DNA from 2 places in the Larkinella roseola genome. Region 1 is predicted to be linked to the other one. Evidence: riboswitches for the same ligand, from Rfam matches in the RefSeq annotation. Region 1 holds a riboswitch; the other holds the start of a gene.
The links. Region 1 has a riboswitch for S-adenosylmethionine ahead of ORG26_RS04435 (O-acetylhomoserine aminocarboxypropyltransferase/cysteine synthase family protein). Riboswitches for the same ligand answer to the same signal wherever they lie in the genome.

Region 1 (10,303 bases):
ATCCGGCCCTGCTGAGCAAGCCCACCATCGAAGAACCGGTGCCCCTTTTCCGGGTACGGGCCGGACTCGGCGGCGATCTGGCGATTGGGCAGCGCAGTGTCGGCTTTGCCGGAGAAGTGCTGCTCGGTCGGCATCTGGTGGTCAGTGCCGGAATCAACCGCAGTGTGCTCATCGGCGGCGACTTCCTGACGGACATCGAATTCAACCGGAAAACCCTTAAAGACTTCCGGCGTGACTACGTTCCCGGCATCGACCCCCGCCACGACATCACCAACATTGACCGGAAGACGGTTTTGTGGCAGGTCCCGGTATCGGTCGGGGTACGCCTGCCGATCGGCAACGGGTTTACGGCGATTCCTTCGGCCGGAGCCACGTTCAGCCTTCAGGCGGACGAGCGCATTACGTTCACCTACCGCCGCGGACCGGGCGATTTTAACCAGAAACTTATCGGCGTCCGCCGCCCCAACGACTGGTACACGACCTGGGCGGTGTCGATGCCCATCGAAAAACAGTGGGACCGGATTGCGCTGCAGGTCGGGCCGCTGATTAATGTACCGTTCAAAACGGCTCCGAACGGCTTCAACACCTTCACCGGCGGCGTCCGGGCCCGCGTTTTGTACCAGTTTTAGATTAGCCAAAAAAGAGACGGCCCGGCTTGTTCTGTCAGAATTGAACAAGCCGGGCCGTTTCTTTTGGCGCTTTAGGAAAAAATCAGCCGGGCACCGGAGTCCAGTACCTCTAGGGTCGCCTCGTGGCCAACCGGCAGGGCCAGATTCAGGGCCACGTGTCCGACCGGAAAATTAAAGCAGACCGGGTAATCGTAACCGGCTACGTGTTCCGCGATGATTTCGTCCGTTGTTTTGCCAAAAGGGGCCGTTTCGTTGATCCGCATGTCCGAAAACTGACCGACCAACAGCCCCGCCAGCTTTTCCAGTCGCCCGGCGCGCCGCAGTTGCAGCAGCATCCGGTCGAGGGAGAAATACGTCTCGTCGATGTCTTCGATAAACAGAATTCTGCCGCGATAGTCCACGTCCGAGGGGGTTGCCAGCATGTTGGTCAGCATGGTCAGGTTGCCGCCCAGCAGCGGGCCGGTGGCCTTTCCCGGGCGGTTCAGCGGGTGCGGCGCGGTGGCGTACGGAGCGACCTTCTCGCCAAAAAGCCATTGCCGGAGCGTTTCAACGGCCGGGCCGCCGCCCTCCTGCCCGAACAGTTTGGGCATAACGGCATGCAGACTTTCGACGCCCAGGGTCTGCAAATGGTAGTGGACCGCTGTAATGTCGCTGAAACCCACGACCCATTTCGGATGGTTTTGAAAACCGGTAAAATCCAGCCCGTCGAGCAGCCGGTAGCTTCCGTACCCGCCCCGGACGGAGAAAACGGCCCGAACGTCCGGATTGTCGAGCATGTGCTGGAAGTCGTGGAGCCGCAGGGCATCGTCCCCGGCAAACTGAAAGTGGCTGCTGGTCAGGGACTGGCCTTCCAGCACGTTCAGCTTCCACTCGTCGCGGAGAATTCGGAAAGCAGGTTCGAGGGTATCGTAATCGAGGCGGCTGGCCAGGGCAACGAGGCCAACGGTATCGCCGGGCCTGAGAAATGGGGGAACGCGCATGAGGTATTGTTAAATGCTGAGTGCTGCAAGAAAAGCTTTCGGCAAAAGTAGGGCACCGGCGGCAATTCAGCATTCCAGACCGGGCCCGGAATTTTTCGAAAGGACCCATTCGCACAAACAAGGGTTTCATCTCCCAGACAAAACCCAAAAAATCCCTTCATCCCTAACCTCCATCCATCAGAGTTAATTCTCGAATCTGCGTAATCCCGGTTCAAAGATTTAGCGGTGCTTCCCGCGTCTCGCTCAGCTTCTCGACATCCAGTACGACCATGCCCCGTTTGGCCTGGTTGAACATGGGCACAAACTTATGCCCCCAGCGGATTTCGTCATATCGGTAAGAATACCGGAGGTGGACCTGCTGCGAGAAGGTGTCGTCCACGGCATGCAGGATAATCAGGAATTCGGTATCGGACTCTTCCAGTTTTTCGGGAGTACAGCCCACCAGCGGACTCTCGGCCGTGATCGGATGCACGAGCGTCCAGTTCGTCGGGAAAAACGCGACCTTGCGGCGCTCAAGCGTCAGATTGAAGTACTTCCGGGCGAGGGAGCCGTCGGCGGCCGGTTCCAGCCGGGACATCGTCACGTCGATTTCCACGTCGATGAGCTGGTTGCTCCGCTCGTTGACGATCCGGAACATGAAGGCATTGACATCGAGGTAGGGCGCAAACACGGCCGTTTCGCTGAAGCGGATGCGGGGCGTCGGGCGCGAAAAGCGGGCGTAGAGCAAACCGGTGGCGAGCGCAAAGGTCAGCAGGCCCGTCAGCGACTCCAGCGCGGCGAAGGCACTGGCCCAGAAACCCACCGGACTGATGCGGCCGTAGCCGACGGTGGTCAGCGTCTGAACGCTGAAAAAATAAGCTTCCCAGAACAGGTCCCAGGCGGATTTGCCCCGAATGCCCATCAGGTGTTCGTAGCCCAGCAGCGAGTACACGCCGGCAAAAATGAAGTTGGTCAGCACAAAGGCCAGAATGACCATACCGAAAAACTTCGGCCACGGCATTACGATCAGGCGGTGAAACAAATTCAGTTCCGCCAGAAAAGAAGCGTTTACGTGCCGGACGTTGAAGGAACCATCCTTGTTGAGGAGCCGGACTTTGGTGTCGTTGAAGCGGGTTCCGAAACCGAGGTCGGGGCGTTGTTCTTCCTCTTCGACCAGTTTACTGGCCTGCCGGCCACCCAGGCGAAAAGAGGTCAGTCGGTTTGAAGAATTCGTTTTTCTGGAAACGTGGGCCATACATGCAGCCGTTGCGGTAAGAGAGTGCTTCTACTACAAGGCTTCGCCGAAATAAATTCCGAAGCGGCTTAGATGAATACAACGTCATCGATCACGTCCGTTCCCATATCCCGGTTGATGAGCTGAATCATTTTCTGCTTGGCAATGACGAGTTCGCTGCGCAGCGGGGCGGAGGAGATTTCGATGTACAGAATGCGGTCTTTGACGTAGAGGCGGTTGGTCCGGGAGGCGATGGACTTACCCATCATCTTTTCCCAGAAAGCCTCCAGGTAGGTTTCGTTGAAGCGGGTCTGCAACTGGTAGGACCTCAGCATCAGCCCGATAGCGTCCTTGAGCGAGGTAACGCCCGGCTTCCGGGTGGCGTTGTCTTTGTCGAAGCGGTAAGTCTGTGACATAAATACGGAGAGTCCTGGCACAAAAGTAACACGCAGTACGTATCGGCAAAAGGCCCCCGGCAGATTATTTTACCCCTTTTACGAAGCGGCAGGAACCACTTTGCCAAAAAACCAGCCTCCGAATTGCACCGAACGGGTTTGTTGTTTATACTTGCATATCAATTCTTCGTTCGGGCCGGTTTTTGGCCCAGCCCGGGTAACCGGCACGACGGATTTATACAGAAGGGGGGAGAGACCAGGCTCTGCGAACCTCTGGCAACCTGCCGCACGGCAAGGTGCTACATCCTGCCTAAGCACCCGTCAGCGCATATTCGATGGCGGACCGTTAGGAACTATAAATCACTGATTAGCATGTACTACATCCGATGTTGTATGCCCCACGCGGGCCGTTGAACAATTCTACCTGTCGCTGCGGATTTCAGGACGATCTCCGTGTGCTCCGGCGCATCCTCATGCCCGGTTCTTTCCATGTCATCCATTCATATCCATCTGTCTATACAGGCTAATTCGTAAACCACCAATGGCAAATCCACTGCATTTTGAAACGCTTCAGCTCCATGCCGGGCAGGAAGTAGACCCGGCCACCAACTCCCGGGCGGTCCCCATTTACCAGACAACCTCCTACGTTTTCAACGACTCGGCCCACGGCGCCGACCTGTTCGCCCTGAAAGCGTTTGGCAATATTTACACCCGCATCATGAACCCGACCACCGACGTGTTCGAGAAGCGGGTGGCAGCACTCGAAGGCGGCGTGGCGGCCCTGGCCGTGGCCTCCGGACAGGCGGCGCAGTTCATCGCGCTCAACAACATCCTGAACGCGGGCGACAACTTTGTAACCACCTCCTACCTCTACGGCGGCACTTACAACCAGTTCAAGGTTTCCTTCAAACGGCTGGGTGTAGACGTTCGCTTTGCGGAAGGCGATAAGGTCGAAAGCTTCGAAAAACTGATCGACGAAAACACGAAGGCGCTGTACCTGGAAACCATCGGTAACCCCGGCTTCAACATTCCGGACTGGGAAGCCTTTGCGGCCCTGGCGCAGAAATACGACATCCCGCTGATCGTGGACAACACCTTCGGGGCGGGCGGCTACCTCTTCCGGCCCATCGAACACGGCGCGGCGGTGGTGGTCGAATCGGCTACCAAGTGGATCGGCGGCCACGGCACGAGCATCGGCGGCGTGATCGTCGACAGCGGCAAATACAACTGGGGAAACGGCAAGTTTCCGCAGTTTTCGGAACCGTCGCCGGGGTATCACGGACTGGTGTTCAGCGACGTTTTCGGCGTCAACGGCCCGTTCGGCAACATCCAGTTCATCATCCGCGCCCGGGTGGAAGGGCTGCGCGACTGGGGGCCGGCCATCAGCCCGTTCAACTCGTTCCTGCTGCTTCAGGGCCTCGAAACCCTGTCGCTGCGCGTCGACCGGACGGTGGAAAATGCGCTCGCCCTGGCCCAGTGGCTGGAGCAGCACGAGCAGGTCGAATTTGTCAACTACCCCGGCCTGCCCAGCAGCAAGTACCACGAACTGGCCCAGAAATACCTGAAACGGGGCTTCGGCGGCGTCTTTATGTTCAAGATTAAAGGCGGCCGGGAAGTAGCCGACACATTTGTCAACAAGCTGAAATTAGTGAGCCACCTCGCCAACGTCGGCGACTCCAAAACGCTCATCATCCACCCGGCTTCGACCACGCACCAGCAGTTGTCGGAACTGGAGCAGGAATCGGCGGGCGTAGAACCGGGCCTGCTGCGCATTTCGGCGGGCATCGAGCATATCGACGACATCAAAGCCGACCTCGAACAGGCGTTTGCGGCGGTGGCTGAGGCGGTATTGAGTTAATCAGTTCTCCGTTTTGTGTTTTCTGTTTTGTGTTTTCCGTTGCTTCGCTGGGTGTGATTCTCTGCCATGATGCAACCGAAAACAGACAACCGAAAACACAAAACGGAAAACAGAAAACTAGCATCATTTTGAATCTGCATTACTTCGATTACAAATTTTCCTTTCCGCTCGAAAGCGGAGAAGAACTTCCGGGGTTCCGGCTGGCCTATCAGACCTGGGGCGAACGGAACGACGACGGCTCGAATGTCGTCTGGATTTGCCATGCCCTGACCGGCAGCGCCGACGCGGCCGACTGGTGGGACGGCATGGTCGGCCCCGGCAAGTATTTCGACCCGACGCGGCAATTCATCATCTGCGCCAACGTGCTGAGTTCCTGCTACGGCTCCACGGGTCCGCTGTCGGTGAACCCCCGCACGGGCAAGGCGTTTTACCACGATTTTCCGATGGTCACCATCCGCGACATGGTCGGGGCGCTGGATTTGCTGCGGCAGGAACTGGGCATCGACCGGATTCACACCTGCATCGGCGGTTCGCTGGGCGGGCAGCAGGCCGTCGAATGGGGAATCCAGCAGCCGGAACTAATCAAAAATCTGATTCTGATTGCCACCAACGCCGTGCACTCGCCCTGGGGAATCGCCTTCAACGAATCGCAGCGGATGGCCATTTCGGCTGACCCAACCTGGACCGAAAGCCGCGACGATGCCGGGGCAGCTGGGATGAAAGCGGCCCGCTCGGTGGCCCTCCTCTCCTACCGCAACTACGACACCTACGGCTTTACGCAGGCGCTCGACCACAACGAACAACTGGACCAGTACAAAGCGTCGAGCTACCAGCAATACCAGGGCGATAAACTCGTCAAACGCTTCAACGCCTACACCTACTGGCACCTGTCGAAGGCGATGGATTCGCATAACGTGGGCCGCAACCGGGGCAGCATTATCAATGCCCTCAACCGCGTCAAAGCCCGGACACTGGTGGTCGGCATCCGCTCCGACATCCTGTTTCCGCCGGGTGAGCAGCAGTTTCTGGCCCGGCACATCCCCGACGCCCGGTACGAGGAAATTGACTCGCTCTACGGCCACGACGGCTTTCTGATCGAAGCCAAGCCGCTGACGCAGATCATCCGCCGCTGGATGGAAGAAAGCGCCCGGCAGGATGCCGCCGTTCGGGTGTAATGCTTTTCTTTGTGCATGCGCCGACTGACCGCCGACCAATACGTTTCCGGAGTTCTTGCCCACGACCGGCTCGTGCTGAGCCGGGCCATCACGCTCATTGAAAGCCGCCTGCCGAGCGACCGCGAACTGGCCGGGCAGGTGCTCGCACGGATTCTGCCGCATACGGGCAACGCCGTGCGGCTGGGCATTACGGGCGTTCCGGGCGTCGGCAAAAGTACCTTTATCGAATCCTTCGGCAAACACCTGACGGGCCTGGGCAGGCGACTGGCCGTGCTCGCCATCGATCCCAGCAGCCAGCGTTCGAAAGGCAGTATTCTGGGCGACAAAACACGGATGGAAACCCTGTCGGTGGACCCGCAGGCCTACATCCGGCCTTCCCCGGCGGGCGACTCGCTGGGCGGCGTGGCGCACCGCACCCGCGAAACGATGCTCCTCTGCGAAGCGGCGGGCTTTGACGTCATTCTGATCGAAACCGTGGGCGTGGGCCAGTCCGAAACGCTGGTGCACGGCATGGTCGATTTTTTTCTGCTGCTGATGCTGGCCGGGGCCGGTGACGAACTGCAAGGCATGAAACGCGGCATCATGGAACTCGCCGACGCCATCGCCATCACCAAAGCCGACGGCGACAACCGGGCCGCCGCCGACCGCGCCCGAATCGACTACGCGAACGCCCTGCACCTTTTTCCGCCCGCTCCTACCGGCTGGATGCCGCCCGTGCTGACCTGCTCGGCCACCGAAAACCGGGGCATCGCCGACCTCTGGCAGATCATCACAAAACATCAGGAACAGCTAACCCGAACCGGCCACCGCGACCGGCTGCGGCAGGCGCAGAATCTGGACTGGATGCGGAATTACCTGCGGCAGCAACTGGAAGAGCGTTTCTACAGCCAGCCGGGCATCCGGGAGCGGCTGGAAGCCGTCGAAAGGAAAGTACGGGCCGGGGAGCTGCTGCCCGTGCAGGCGGTGGAGGCGTTGCTGGATAACCAATAAAAAAGGCGTCTGATAGCTCAAACGCCTTCCAATTCTTCGGGTCCGACAGCGGCTCAGTTCACCGTCTGGGGCCGGGCTTCTCCGCAGTACCACTCCACAAACCGCCGGACGCCTTCCTGAACCGAAACGGTGGGCTCGTAACCGATGAGAGTCCGGGCCTTGCTGATGTCCGCAAAGGTCCGCTGCACGTCGCCGGGCTGCATAGGCAGATGGTTCAGCAACGCCGACTTTCCGACGGCCTTTTCCAGCGTACTGATGAGTCCGCTGAGCGAAATCGGGTCCGAGCCGCCGATGTTCAGCACTTCGTAACCTTTGACGCTGTACAGCGACTGCATGATGCCTTTCACAATGTCCTCGACAAAAGTATAATCCCGTGAGGTGGAGCCGTCGCCGAATACCGGAATGGGCTTTCCGTGGAGAATCTGGTCGGTAAACTGGCTGATGGCCATTTCGGGCCGCTGCCGGGGACCGTAGACCGTAAAGAACCGCAGGCAGAAAATATCAAATCCGTACAGGTGGTGAAACGTGTGGCAAAGCAGCTCCGCGGCCCGTTTGGAAGCGGCGTAAGGAGAAAGCGGCCGGTCGCAGGCCTCCCGTTCAGAGAAAGGCACCACGGCCGAATCGCCGTATACCGACGAGGAAGACGCAAAAACCATTTTCCGCACCCCCGCCGTCTGCATGGCCTGCAACAGGGTCAGCGTGCCCTGCACATTCACGTCGAAATACAGCGCCGGGTCCTGCACCGACGGCCGGACGCCCGCCCGCGCCGCCAGGTGAATGACGGCGTCGAAGGGGTAGGCCGCAAACAGCGAGCCCACCAGCGCCCCGTCCCGAATGTCGCCTTCCACAAACGTGTACCGGCTGTTCTGGCGGGCTTCGGCCAGATTTTTCCGCTTGATCGCGGGGTCGTAATAGGCATCCAGGTTGTCCAGACAGACTACCGAATGTCCTTCTGTCAGTAATTTTTCGGCCAGATGCGAACCGATAAAGCCGGCACCGCCAGTTAATAGGATAATCACGTAGTTAAGTCGTTAGTGGATAGAACGGGACGAAAGCTGAAGAAAACGCCGGTCAGCGAGACAAAAGCCGTTATCAGGTAGAACAACAAGCTTACCGCGACGGCAGTTTCCTGAGGCAGTCCTAATACCTGCGCCCCGAACAAAAATGTCAGCTCCCGCGCTCCGGCTCCCCCGATGGTAAACGGGAGAATGGAAACGATCGACGAGAGCAGAAAGATAAACAGGTAACCCGGCACCGACCCCTGCGCATCGATGGCGTAGAGCAGCACCACCATCTGAATCATCTGCGACACCTGCACCCCAACCGACTGCACCGTGGCCCGGAGGAACACAGGCCGGAAGGTCGGCAGGAATCGCTGAATCAGGACGGCGGCCACCCAATGCGACAGGGCAATCAGCGGCAGGGCCACCCAGAACGGCACCGGCCCCTGCGGAAGGTCCGGAAACAGCAGCAGCAGCCCGTATCCCAGCGGCAGAATGCCAATCACCCGGTCGAGCACCGTGGCCTGCACCAGCGGCTTCACGGGCGTGCCGGTCAGGCGGTTGAGCAGATACACTTTATAGCCGTCGCCGCCGATACCGCCCGGCAGAAACAGGTTGTAATACATGCCCAGCCAGTACAGCTTGAGGCTCGGCCCCACGCCCAGCCGCAGACCCACCTGCCCGAACAGACTACGCAGCCGCTCGGCCCCCAGCACCCGCGAAATCAGGTAAAAGCCGGTCGCCAGAGCCAGCCCGCCCGGAGCCGTCCGCCGAATCACCGCCCACACCTCGTCCACGTCGATCTTCCGGAACACCAGCCAGAGCGACAAAGCCGAAAGGGCGATTTTGAGGATGGTTTTGACGTAGCCGGGCACAGTTTTTAGTTAAGAATTAAAAATGAAAAATGAAGAATTATCCGCTTTTGAAACAGCGGCAACTCTACTGGTGTAGGTCTTACTTTTAATTTTTCATTTTTAATTCTTCATTGAACAGGGTTTCTTCCGCCCGGTAGATGCGCCGGATTTTGTACGGTTTCTTGTCCTGCGATTCGTAGTAGGTCCGCATTTGCAGTTCGGTCATGATGCCGAACATGATGAGCTGGATACCCGCGATGACCAGCATAACGCCCAGAATCAGCAGCGGGCGGCCCCAGATGTCGTTGCCGAGCAGTTTTTCGACCAGCAGATAACCATTGATGAGCAGCCCCACCAGCAGCGACAGGATACCCCAGTTGCCAAAGAGGTGCATCGGCTTCCGCAGGTACTTTTTCAGGAACAGCATCAGAATGAGGTCGCTCATCACCTTCAGCGTGCGGCCCAACCCGTATTTCGACTGGCCGACCAGCCGCGGGTGGTGCTTGACGTCCATCTGCGACATTCGCGCCCCTTCGAGCGCCGCCAGCAGCAGGATAAAACGGTGGAGTTCGCCGTACAGGCCGAGGCTTTTGGCCAGGTCCGCCCGGATCACTTTCAGGGCGCAGCCGTAATCTTTCAGGTGCACATCCGACGCCTGCCGGATCATCCAGTTGGCGATGCGGCTCGGAATTTTGCGGAGGAACATACCGTCCTGCCGGTTGGCCCGGATGCCCGCTACCAGGTCGAAATCCCCTTCTTCGGCGCGGCGCAGCATGGCCGGAATGTCGGACGGGTCGTTCTGCAGATCGCCGTCCATCGTCACGATGTACTCGCCCCGGGCCTTTTCGATACCCGCCGCAAGGGCCATGCTCTGCCCGTAGTTCTTTTGCAGGTCGATAATCACCAGCCGGTCGTTGTGAACGGACTTCAGTTCGCCCAGCGTGTTGTCTTTCGAGCCGTCGTTGACAAAGATGGTTTCGTATTCGTAGACGGACATCGCCCGGTCAACGGCTTCAATCATCGGAAAAATATTGCCCTCCTCGTTATAGACGCAGATGACAACGGAAACATATGGTTTCATACGTTTTTGCGGAAAAGAGTGACTTCCGTCCGGCAAAGGTAGGCAAGTTCGTGAATTGATACCCGAAAAATACAGCTTATTGCCGACGAACTACCGCCGATTATTCGAATTGTACCAATTTGGCGGG
Region 2 (10,303 bases), 660 kb from region 1:
TCGTCCGAAACCCGGATGCCGATGGAAGCCGCCGCCAGTCGGTCGTCCCGCCAGACGGCAAACACCGTGGTCTCGCCCGGAAAACGGCTCAGCAGATGGCCTAGCTGAACGGCGGTAATCGTCATCCGGTAATTTTTACGAAGCCGCGCCGCCCGGATAAAGGCAAACAGTTGCCCGACATCCGGCGTCTGCCAGATCTCACTCCGAAAGCCGTCCCGCCTGCTTTTTCGAAGTTTATGGCGCTCAAACGAATGGAGCCGACTCACAAACGGCGCGTCCGAAACGGGCAGGTGGTGGGTGGGCGTTTGCGCCAGCACCCGAAAACCGTTGTCTTCCAGCATCGTCTCCAGTCGCTTCAGAAACGCGGGGCCGTAACAGGCGGGCGGATTGGTGAGCCGGATGCGCCGGACGGGAATCTGCCGGGCCGTTTGCAGCACAAATTCCAGAAAATCGTGCAGGTCCCGGTCGGAAAGCGCGTCGGCAAATTCAATGGTCCCGAACGAAGCCGCTCCCGGACTGAACAGCAGCCCTTCTTTTTCGAACAGGCCGCACCGGGCTACCGACAGCCCGCTGGCTCTATCGATCAGCCCGAAATAGTGGAGCGGGAGGTCTGTCTGCTGCAACAGGTGACTGGCTTGGCCAAACAAGTACGGCTGGCTGAAAAAATCCGGAATCTGTGCGGCTTCCGGATTGGGCTGATAAAGCAGAAAAGAAGAGCTCAAAGCCAGCGGCGTCTTAATTTTTTAACGCGGTAATTAATTGTGACGCAAAAGCAGAACATCCGTCTTAAAGACGCAAAACACCTGTTTGTTCTGCCATTTTTCTCTGTCTGAAGAAGGCCGGAAGACGCACCCAGGCGGGTCGTCTGTCCGGCTATTTTTTCTTTGCTTTTTTCGAAAGGCGGGAATACACGAGCTGGATAATTCCGTCTTTGAGGCCCAGGTCCGGGACCACGATGCTTTCGGCGCCGGCCCATTTCATCACCGAAATATAAATCTCTGCGGCGGGCACGATCACATCGGCGCGGTCGGCGTTGAGGCGAAGCTTGTTGATGCGGTCCTCGAAGCTGAATCCGGCGATGTAGTTTTTCATGCGCTCGATTTCGTCCAGCGTGGTCGAGTTGTCGCCCAGTTTGGGGACCAGGTTGAAGATTTTGTTGATGTTGCCCCCCGTTCCGACGGCCGTCACTTTCTGCGAACGGTCAATGTTTTCCTCGATCCACTGCTGAATTTTCCCCCAGGCGCCCTTGGTTTCCTTGCCTTCCAGCAGCCGGACCGAGCCGATCTTGAACGATTTGGAATTGACTTTCTGGCGGTTGACGTACAGGTTCAGTTCGGTGCTGCCCCCGCCCACGTCGATGTGCAGCGACTGCCGGTTGTCCAGCGCCTGCACCACCACGTTGTTGATCAGTTCGGCTTCTTTCTGCCCGTCGATGATGTGAATGTCGATGCCCGTACTTTGCCGGATGCGCTCGGCGACCTGGGGTCCGTTCCGGCATTCGCGCATGGCGGAGGTGGCGCAGGCCATGTAATCCTCCACTTCGTGCAGTTCCATCAGCAGTTTGTAGACCTGCATCAGCTTGGTGGTGCGGGCTTCGCTCTCGGGCGTAAGCTCGCCGAAGGTAAAGACGTCGTGACCCAGCCGGAGGGGAAAGCGGACGTACTCAACCTTCTTGAAGCTGATGATGTCGTCCACGTGCAGGACGGTGGAAATCTGTAAGCGGGCGGCGTTGGAGCCGATGTCGATAGCAGCTAATTTCAAGGTAGATGCAGGACGGGGTGATAAACAAACGGCCAAATATAAACCTTTTTGCCAATGTCGGCGGTCCGCCTCAATAGTATTTAAAGCGGGCTTTCGGTGAATAAAAAGCGGGTTGGCGCTTCACCATCAGTTGGTTTCAACGAAAAACCTGAGTATTATTCGCGGGTAATCCTGAACCACATCTCGTACTTTTACCTGTCGCCCAATGAATCTGTCCAAGTTAGTCAGTAGTCTGTTTCGCCTTCTTCTGCTGGGCGTCCTCACCGCGTTTCTATTCTTCCCCGACCAGCTGAAGATTTCCTTCATGTATCCCTACAGCGGCATCATCGACAATGTGTACATCCGGCTCGCCAAAGGCTGCCTGCTGCTGCTCTGGATGATCGAAGGGCTGCGGATTTATTATTACGGCATTGTCAAGAACGAAAAGGCGCCCCGCTGGCTCGGAAATGCCCTGACGCTGGGCGTGCTGCTGCTGATACTGGGCGTGGTGCTCGAAATTGCTTTTATGTTTGTGGCCCAGAGCCACGAAGGCAATACGACGCTGGCCTCCAAAGTCTGGTTCGAACGCTACTGGTGGCCGGTCAACGCCAAAGGCTACCGCGACGAAGAACATACCGATTCGCTCAACAAACAAAAGGTGCTGCTCGTCGGGGATTCGTTTGCGGCCGGGCACGGCCTGAAGCGGGTCGAGGAGCGGTTCGGCAACATTCTGGCCGAAAAGCTGGGGGCGAATTATGAAGTCTACAACCTCGGCGTGTCCGGCTCCGACACCCGGGACGAGTACCAGCGCCTGGAAAAATACAGCGTAAAGCCCGACATCCTCATTCTGGAATACTTCCCGAATGATATTGAAAAAGCGGCCAGCGAAAAAGGCGTGGTGCCGCAGGGTTTCCAGCCTTTTTCGGACCTGCCGGGTCCGTTCCGGACGCTTTTTGCCCGTTCTTATTTCCTCAATTACGTGTATTACCAGCTCCCGCACGGCGATTTTGCGCCTTATCAGGAATACGCCAAACGGGTGTACACCGACACCACCATTCTGAATACGCACCTGCGGGACCTGAAGCAGTTTGTGGATTACAGCCGCCGCCACAACGCCAAGATGTACGTCGTTCTGTTTCCGTTTTCGCACAATTTCGAACTGACCAAAGCTTACACCCGGCCCGTCGAAGCCTTTTTCCGGGAGCAGCAGATTCCGGTGCTGCAGGTTAGCGAACACATCGGCGACATCGAACCCAAAGACCGGATCGTCGGCCGCAACGACGCCCACGCCAGCCCCGTCGTCAACCAGCGCGTTGGTCTGGCGCTGCACAAGATGATGGCGGGCGACGGGCAACTGGCGAAGGAGTGAGGCGAGAAAAGGGCAGAAGGAAAAAAGGGGAAGGCTTAATCCGGCTGTGATTTAGCATGAATCGCAACGCGCCCCAACCTTTGCAGCCTACCAGTCTTCCCGGCCCTCGTATCCGTCGCGTAGCGATTTGACGGTTGTAGTAGCCGAATCCCGGCCCGCGCACTTGTCGCGTAGCGACCCAATATTTGTAGCCCTTTCACGTCAAACACGTGTATCCGTCGCGTAGCGACCCAACCCGTTACGGTTGGGTCGCTACGCGACGGAAAGGCTACGCCCGGTCTACTCTTACGCCTCGTTCACGTTTCCCTTCGTTTACGTTTGCTTTGGGTCACGTTTCCCTCGTTCACGTTTCCCTTTGTTCACGAGTTCCTTCGTTCACATTTGCCCTAAGTCACGTTGCCCTCATTTATGTTTCCTTTCACGTTTGCCCTGGGTCACGGTCCTCGTTCATGTTCTCCTCGTTCCGTCAACGGCGGCCCGCCCATCCATCATTCAAAATTCATTCGCCGCCGACTCTGCCCATCCATCATTTAAAATTCAACCATTCAAAATTTAACCGCAACGGCGGCCCGCCCGTCAACCTATCAATCATTCAACCCATCAATCATTCCGATTTCCACCACTCAAAATTCAACCTGCCTTTCGCCCCTCGTTTCCCACTTGTTTTCCCTCACTTCCTTTTGTATTTTTGCCTGATGCTTATCAAGAAAGACGGAGGGACTGGACCCGATGATGTCTTGGCAACCCTTTTTTTAATGTAGAATGAAAAATGAATGACTAATGAGCCACCTGCTTCATTATTCATTTTTCATTGTTCATTAAAAGAAAACGGTGCCACGTTCCACCCCGACCGGGGAGAGATAAGAGAAAGCTCCTTTTTCGCCTTTCTACGATAAGCCCCACGACCGTTTTTTAGAAAATTTTCGGGCACATTATTTGTCCTGTATCACAGGATTAGAACTGTTTTGCACTTGAAAAAGATAACCGACCTCCTCCGGAACCGCATTCTCGTCCTCGACGGCGCGATGGGGACGATGATTCAGCGTTACAACCTGACCGAAGCCGATTACCGGGGCGACCGCTTCCGCGACTGGACACACGACCTCAAAGGTAATAACGACCTGTTGTCGCTGACCCGCCCGGACATTATTCAGGAAATTCACCGGCAATATCTGGAGGCGGGTTCGGACCTTATCGAAACCAATACCTTCAGCAGTACGTCCATTGCGATGGCCGACTACCATATGGAGTCGCTGGCGTACGAACTGAACTACGAATCGGCGCGCATCGCCCGGGAGGTGGCCGAGGAATTTACCCGGCAGAACCCCGACAAACCCCGCTTCGTAGCGGGGGCGATGGGCCCGACCAACCGGACGGCCTCGCTGTCGCCGGATGTGAACAACCCGGGTTTTCGGGCCATTACGTTCGACGAACTCGTTGAGGCTTACTACGAACAGGTGGCGGGTCTGGTCGAAGGCGGTTCGGATGTGCTGCTGGTCGAGACGATTTTTGATACGCTGAATGCCAAGGCGGCGCTTTTCGCCATCGACAAATATTTTCAGGACAAAGGCCGCGAGTCGCTGCCCATCATGGTCTCCGGCACCATTACCGATGCTTCCGGCCGGACGCTTTCGGGTCAGACAACCGAGGCCTTCCTGTATTCCGTTTCGCACCTGCCGCTGCTGAGCGTGGGTCTGAACTGCGCGCTGGGCGCCGAACTGATGCGCCCGTACGTGCAGACGCTCGCCAAGGAAGCGCCCTTCTTCGTTTCGGCCTATCCGAACGCGGGTCTGCCCAACGAATTCGGCGAATACGACGAAACGCCGGACATGATGGCGGCGCAGATCGAAGGTTTTATCCAGGACGGTTTTGTCAACATCGTGGGTGGCTGCTGCGGCTCAACCCCGGACCACATCCGGGCCATTGCCCAGACGGCGGCCCGCTACCAGCCCCGCCCGTTGCCACCCGCCGAGCCGTATCAGAAGCTCTCCGGACTGGAACCGCTGAAAATCACGGAAACGACGAATTTTGTGAACGTCGGCGAGCGGACAAACGTGACCGGCTCCAAGGCGTTTGCCCGGCTTATCAAATCCGGCGATTTCGACGCGGCGCTGTCCGTAGCCCGCCAGCAGGTGGAAAACGGCGCGCAGGTTATCGACATCAACATGGATGAGGGCATGCTCGATTCGGTCGAGGCGATGACTCATTTCCTGAACCTGATTGCCGCCGAACCGGACATCGCCCGGGTTCCGGTCATGATCGACTCTTCCAAATGGGAAGTGATCGAAGCGGGCCTGAAATGCGTGCAGGGCAAGGCCATCGTCAACTCCATTTCGCTGAAAGAAGGCGAGGACGCGTTCATCGAGCGGGCCAACCTCGTGCGTCGCTACGGGGCCGCGGTGGTCGTGATGGCCTTCGACGAGCAGGGACAGGCCGACAGCTACGAACGCCGCATCGAAATCTGCGAACGGGCTTACCGGATTCTGGTCGATAAGGTCAAATACCCGCCCCAGGACATTATTTTCGACCCGAACATTCTGACTGTCGCGACCGGCATCGAGGAACATAACAACTACGCCGTCGATTTCATCGAGGCGACGCGCTGGATCAAGCAGAACCTGCCGCTGGCGAAAGTGTCGGGCGGGGTATCCAATATTTCGTTCTCCTTCCGGGGCAATGAGGTGGTGCGCGAAGCCATGCACTCGGCTTTCCTCTACCACGCCATCCGCGCCGGACTGGACATGGGCATCGTCAACGCCGGACAGCTGGCCGTTTACGACGAAATTCCGAAAGAACTGCTGGAACGCTGCGAAGACGTGCTGCTCAACCGCCGCTCCGATGCGACCGAACGCCTGGTCGAGTTCGCCGAAACCGTGAAGGCCAAGGGCAAGGAAATCGTGCAGGACGAAAGCTGGCGGGGCGAGTCGGTGCAGGAACGGCTAAAACATGCCCTCATCAAAGGCATTACCGATTACATTGACCAGGACATCGAAGAGGCCCGGCACCAGTACGCCCGCCCGCTGCACGTGATCGAAGGTCCGCTGATGGACGGCATGAACGTGGTCGGCGACCTGTTTGGAGCCGGAAAAATGTTTCTGCCGCAGGTCGTGAAATCGGCCCGGGTGATGAAAAAGGCCGTGGCTTACCTGACGCCGTTCATCGAAGCCGAGAAGTCGGGCGATGCGCAGGCGGCCGGAAAAATTCTGCTGGCGACCGTCAAAGGCGACGTGCACGACATCGGCAAGAACATCGTCGGCGTGGTGCTCGGCTGTAACAACTACGAAATCATTGACCTGGGCGTGATGGTGCCAACCCAGAAAATTCTGGACGAAGCCCGCAGGCAAAACGTGGACATCATCGGCCTGAGCGGCCTGATTACGCCTTCGCTGGACGAAATGGTCGGCGTGGCGAAGGAAATGGAGCGCCAGGGCTTCACGATGCCGCTGCTGATTGGCGGAGCGACCACCTCCCGGATTCATACCGCCGTGAAAATCGACCCGCATTATTCGGGACCGGTCATTCACGTCCTCGACGCCAGCCGGAGCGTACCCGTGGCGGGCCGTCTGGTCAGTGAAAGCGAGGTGACGCGGGAAGTTATTTTTAAGGAAATCAAAACGGAATACGCCCGTCTGCGCGAGGAGCACGCCCGGCGGCAGCGCGACAAAACGCTGCTGTCCATCGACAAGGCCCGCGCCAACCGGACCGCCATCGACTGGACGGAGTTTGAGCCGGTGAAGCCCGCATTCCTCGGCAACCGCCATTTCCACGATTACCCGCTGGCCGAGATTGCGAAATACATTGACTGGACGCCGTTCTTCCAGACCTGGCAACTGCACGGCAAGTACCCGAGCATTTTCAACGATGTCACGGTAGGGGACGAGGCGAAAAAGCTGTTTGACGATGCGCAGAAGCTGCTTCAGGAAATTATCGACAACAAGCTTCTGAAAGCCAAAGCAGTCGTTGGTTTCTTCCCGGCCAACTCGACGGACGACGACGTGCTGCTGCACGAGTTTGAGGCAATTACCCGCGAGACTTCCTGCGAGCGCCACGGCTCGCACACGCACATCGAGTACAAGCTGAGTCGTGCCCACGGCCTTCAGCCCGTGACGGCCTCGCCCGGCGAATTGCTTTACGATACCAAAACCGTGCTGCATTTTCTGCGCCAGCAGAACCAGAAGGCACCGGGCCTCCCCAACTACAGCCTCGCCGATTTTGTGGCTCCGCTCGACAGTGGCCGGGAGGATTATATCGGTGGATTTGCCGTGACGGCAGGCATCGGCATTGAAACCCTGCTCGAACGGTACGAGAAGGACCATGACGATTACAGCAGCATCATGGTCAAGGCCCTGGCCGACCGACTGGCCGAGGCGTTTGCCGAACTGATGCACGAGCGCGTCCGCAAGGAGTTCTGGCCTTACGCGTCCGGCGAAAAGCTGACGAACGAGCAACTCATCAAGGAGGAGTACGAAGGCATCCGGCCGGCACCGGGCTATCCCGCCTGTCCGGACCATACGGAAAAGGCCACGCTGTTCAGCCTGCTGGAATGCGAGCAGATCGGCATCGAACTAACGGAGAGTTTTGCGATGTACCCCGCCTCGTCGGTGAGCGGCTTCTACTTCTCGCACCCGCAGTCGCGGTATTTTGCGGTGGGCAAAATCACGAGGGACCAGGTACTGGACTACGCCCGCCGGAAAGACATGCCCGTCGAGGACGTAGAGCGGTGGCTGGCGCCGGTGCTGGGGTATTGAGGGGCTGAATACGTATAAACCTGCGGGGCTCCGCCAATAAGCTTATTGGCGGAGCCCCGCAGGTTTATGGAAGCTTAAATTCAAACAACTTGCTTAAGTTGAACTCTTTAGCTAAGTAAATATAAGAAATGTTTGGGGCGTTGCGTGGATTCATATATCCCCGAACTTCGCCCCCCAATTTTATGCCGGTGTTTCTTTCAATTAGGGCAAAATTGACGAAGAAAGTAGCGCGCCAAGGACTCTGACCACGTTGAATCAGGGGAATCTCAGACCCTAAACTACCAAAAGCAATTGCACCTTTTGTCCTAAATTCAACATCCTTGCTGAGGTGGTGAATAAGCATTCCAAAACCAAAATAGCCATCAAAAGTTTGTTCGAGATATTTGCCCTGTGAAACTGTGGTAGAGTTGGGTATGGTTGCTTCAGGGCTGCTGACATTTGTGGTCCGGTAACGTTCAATAACCTGATTTCCGTTGACAACGCGTCTGATGACTTCGGAATGAAAAAGGCCATAAACTTTGGTTTTATTAGACTCGCTACCGGTTATCCGACTCAATACATCAAAATAAAATCCAGTGTTATCAATAGCATAGTTGAGGGTATCGATTGGGGTTCGTCTTTCTACCAGTTGCTCTCCGTTTGCATTTTTTGGAAACGTGCGCATACTGGGGCGAAGAGTGTTATCCTGCATTAACGAAGGTACAAGAAAGGATCGACTGCTAACCATGCCCGCTTCCAGGCCCCAGGGACGCGCAACTGTATTTCTGAGATATTCATTACCCTTTACTTGCTCATATTTACTGTAACGTTTTACACCAAAGGCGTTAGGAAGAAATACATAAGCATCTGCGTAAAGTCGTTGCAGCGCTACACCATCCAACAGATTAAAATTAGAACCAAAGGAAACGCGATAGGGGTTAAAAGAAACTTCCTTTTCGATTATTCGAATGGAAAGAAGATTGTCCTTCAAATCAATCGGACTTTTTGTATTCAGACGCAATAATATGGTTCGTCCTGCTTGAGCAGTAGAGTGAATACTTATCGGGATTCGGGCCGCTTGGATGCCATTAGGGGAAAACGTAACCTCACTGGATGTAAAGGTATAGTCTTTGTCATTACCCGCCACCGCACTACCCCCTTCCGTATCCTGAATCTGAACAGAGACTGGAATTGTTAACTTACTATTGCCAAGATTCAAAAGGAGAGGAACGTCTATAATCTGTGTTTCGCTGCTGACTTCAACAGTTAATTCACGCTTGCTGAATTGAATGCTTCCCGGCTGCTTAGAAATAATTCGAAGCGTCATTAAGGCGTTCTCAATGACTGCCTGATGGTCGCTCATTGGCTTTAATTGAAGAACAATGTGCTTGTTAGCAGCTGTTGGCCGAACGCTTACGTGGACTGTCTGCTCTTTGGGACCATCGGGGTGAAATGTTACAGGTGTTGGTTCAATCGTATAATCTGTAGAGGAGGCGCTCCCCTCGCGGGAATCTGTCAACGACACAGTAACGGGACGATTAATTTGACCTTCTAATTTGATCGGTACAGCCACGCTTTTTTCTGTCGTGCTCTCGGTTAAAATTGTTTCACTTTCTCTTGAGGCAAATTTTATTCTAGCCAAAGGCTGTGCTGTTTCATCTCCTGTTTCCAAAATACCTGTCTTTTGTGGCACTATAGAAAGCTGAATAAGGCGTTGGGTAACCTTTACTCGCTTGTTTGAGGTGGTTAGTTCGAGCAAGATGCGACCGCGGGAAGCCTTTCTGCTAACTGTAATTAAAACAGGAAGCTTTGTGGCACTGCCCTTTTGGAGTTTATACTGCTGCGTCTGAAAACTATAATCTTGTCCCAGCCTAGCTGTACCGTTACGCGTATCGGTTACAGTAACTGTGAAAGGATTATCGCTCAAGGTCCCGGAGAAAGTAATAAAAACTATATGTTGCCGGTCCTCCAAAGGATGGGCAGTTAAAGTCTTTTCCGATAATTCAAACTGTACCGTTCCTTGCTGAGCTTTGCCAAGGAGGCAAAGTGAGAAAAAATATAAAAAAACAGTAAATGTTCTCATGGATGATAAGCAGTGTTAAGAATAGTACAGAATAAGAAAGCATAGATCACAATCCAGAGCGGTCGATAACTGTAGAAGAGAAGTGCAGATGGTCCATTAACTTCACTACCACCCCCTCAAACCGCTCCGCCACCTTCTCGGCGTAGACAAAGAGGAATTCCATTTCGCAGCGGAAAAACGGGTCGTAAAATCGCGCGTGGCCCGTTCCCTCGAATGGATTGAAGGCGCCCAGCATCTTCAGCAGATCCGCCGCGTGATGCTTCACCGTGGCTGTGGCGACGGCGACCGTCCGGCCTTGCAGCCGGTGCAGAGCAAAGGTCGCAAGGGCGAGATTCAACCCTGTCTGTCGGTTGCAAAGTGCTTTATCGACGGCCCAGCCGCCCG

Region 2: it holds a riboswitch for S-adenosylmethionine, as region 1 does, so the genes downstream of both, metH (methionine synthase) here and ORG26_RS04435 (O-acetylhomoserine aminocarboxypropyltransferase/cysteine synthase family protein) in region 1, are expected to answer to the same signal.

What each region holds. Positions count from the first base shown of each region.
Region 1 is NZ_CP111085.1:1,066,380-1,076,682, forward strand. Features, by position in the region: gene ORG26_RS04415 (hypothetical protein) at 1-629, shown strand, start outside; gene ORG26_RS04420 (S66 peptidase family protein) at 701-1,609, opposite strand; gene ORG26_RS04425 (ion channel) at 1,821-2,843, opposite strand; gene ORG26_RS04430 (DciA family protein) at 2,912-3,238, opposite strand; SAM riboswitch class I at 3,450-3,579, shown strand; gene ORG26_RS04435 (O-acetylhomoserine aminocarboxypropyltransferase/cysteine synthase family protein) at 3,759-5,075, shown strand; gene metX (homoserine O-acetyltransferase MetX) at 5,204-6,250, shown strand; gene meaB (methylmalonyl Co-A mutase-associated GTPase MeaB) at 6,266-7,240, shown strand; gene ORG26_RS04450 (SDR family NAD(P)-dependent oxidoreductase) at 7,294-8,259, opposite strand; gene ORG26_RS04455 (lysylphosphatidylglycerol synthase transmembrane domain-containing protein) at 8,256-9,116, opposite strand; gene ORG26_RS04460 (glycosyltransferase family 2 protein) at 9,202-10,176, opposite strand; gene ORG26_RS04465 (ArnT family glycosyltransferase) at 10,277-10,303, opposite strand, start outside.
Region 2 is NZ_CP111085.1:1,727,362-1,737,664, reverse strand. Features, by position in the region: gene ORG26_RS07265 (GNAT family N-acetyltransferase) at 1-722, opposite strand, end outside; gene ORG26_RS07260 (Ppx/GppA phosphatase family protein) at 874-1,761, opposite strand; gene ORG26_RS07255 (SGNH/GDSL hydrolase family protein) at 1,967-3,109, shown strand; SAM riboswitch class I at 3,806-3,976, shown strand; gene metH (methionine synthase) at 4,081-7,857, shown strand; gene ORG26_RS07245 (Calx-beta domain-containing protein) at 7,922-9,919, opposite strand; gene ORG26_RS07240 (hypothetical protein) at 9,966-10,303, opposite strand, start outside.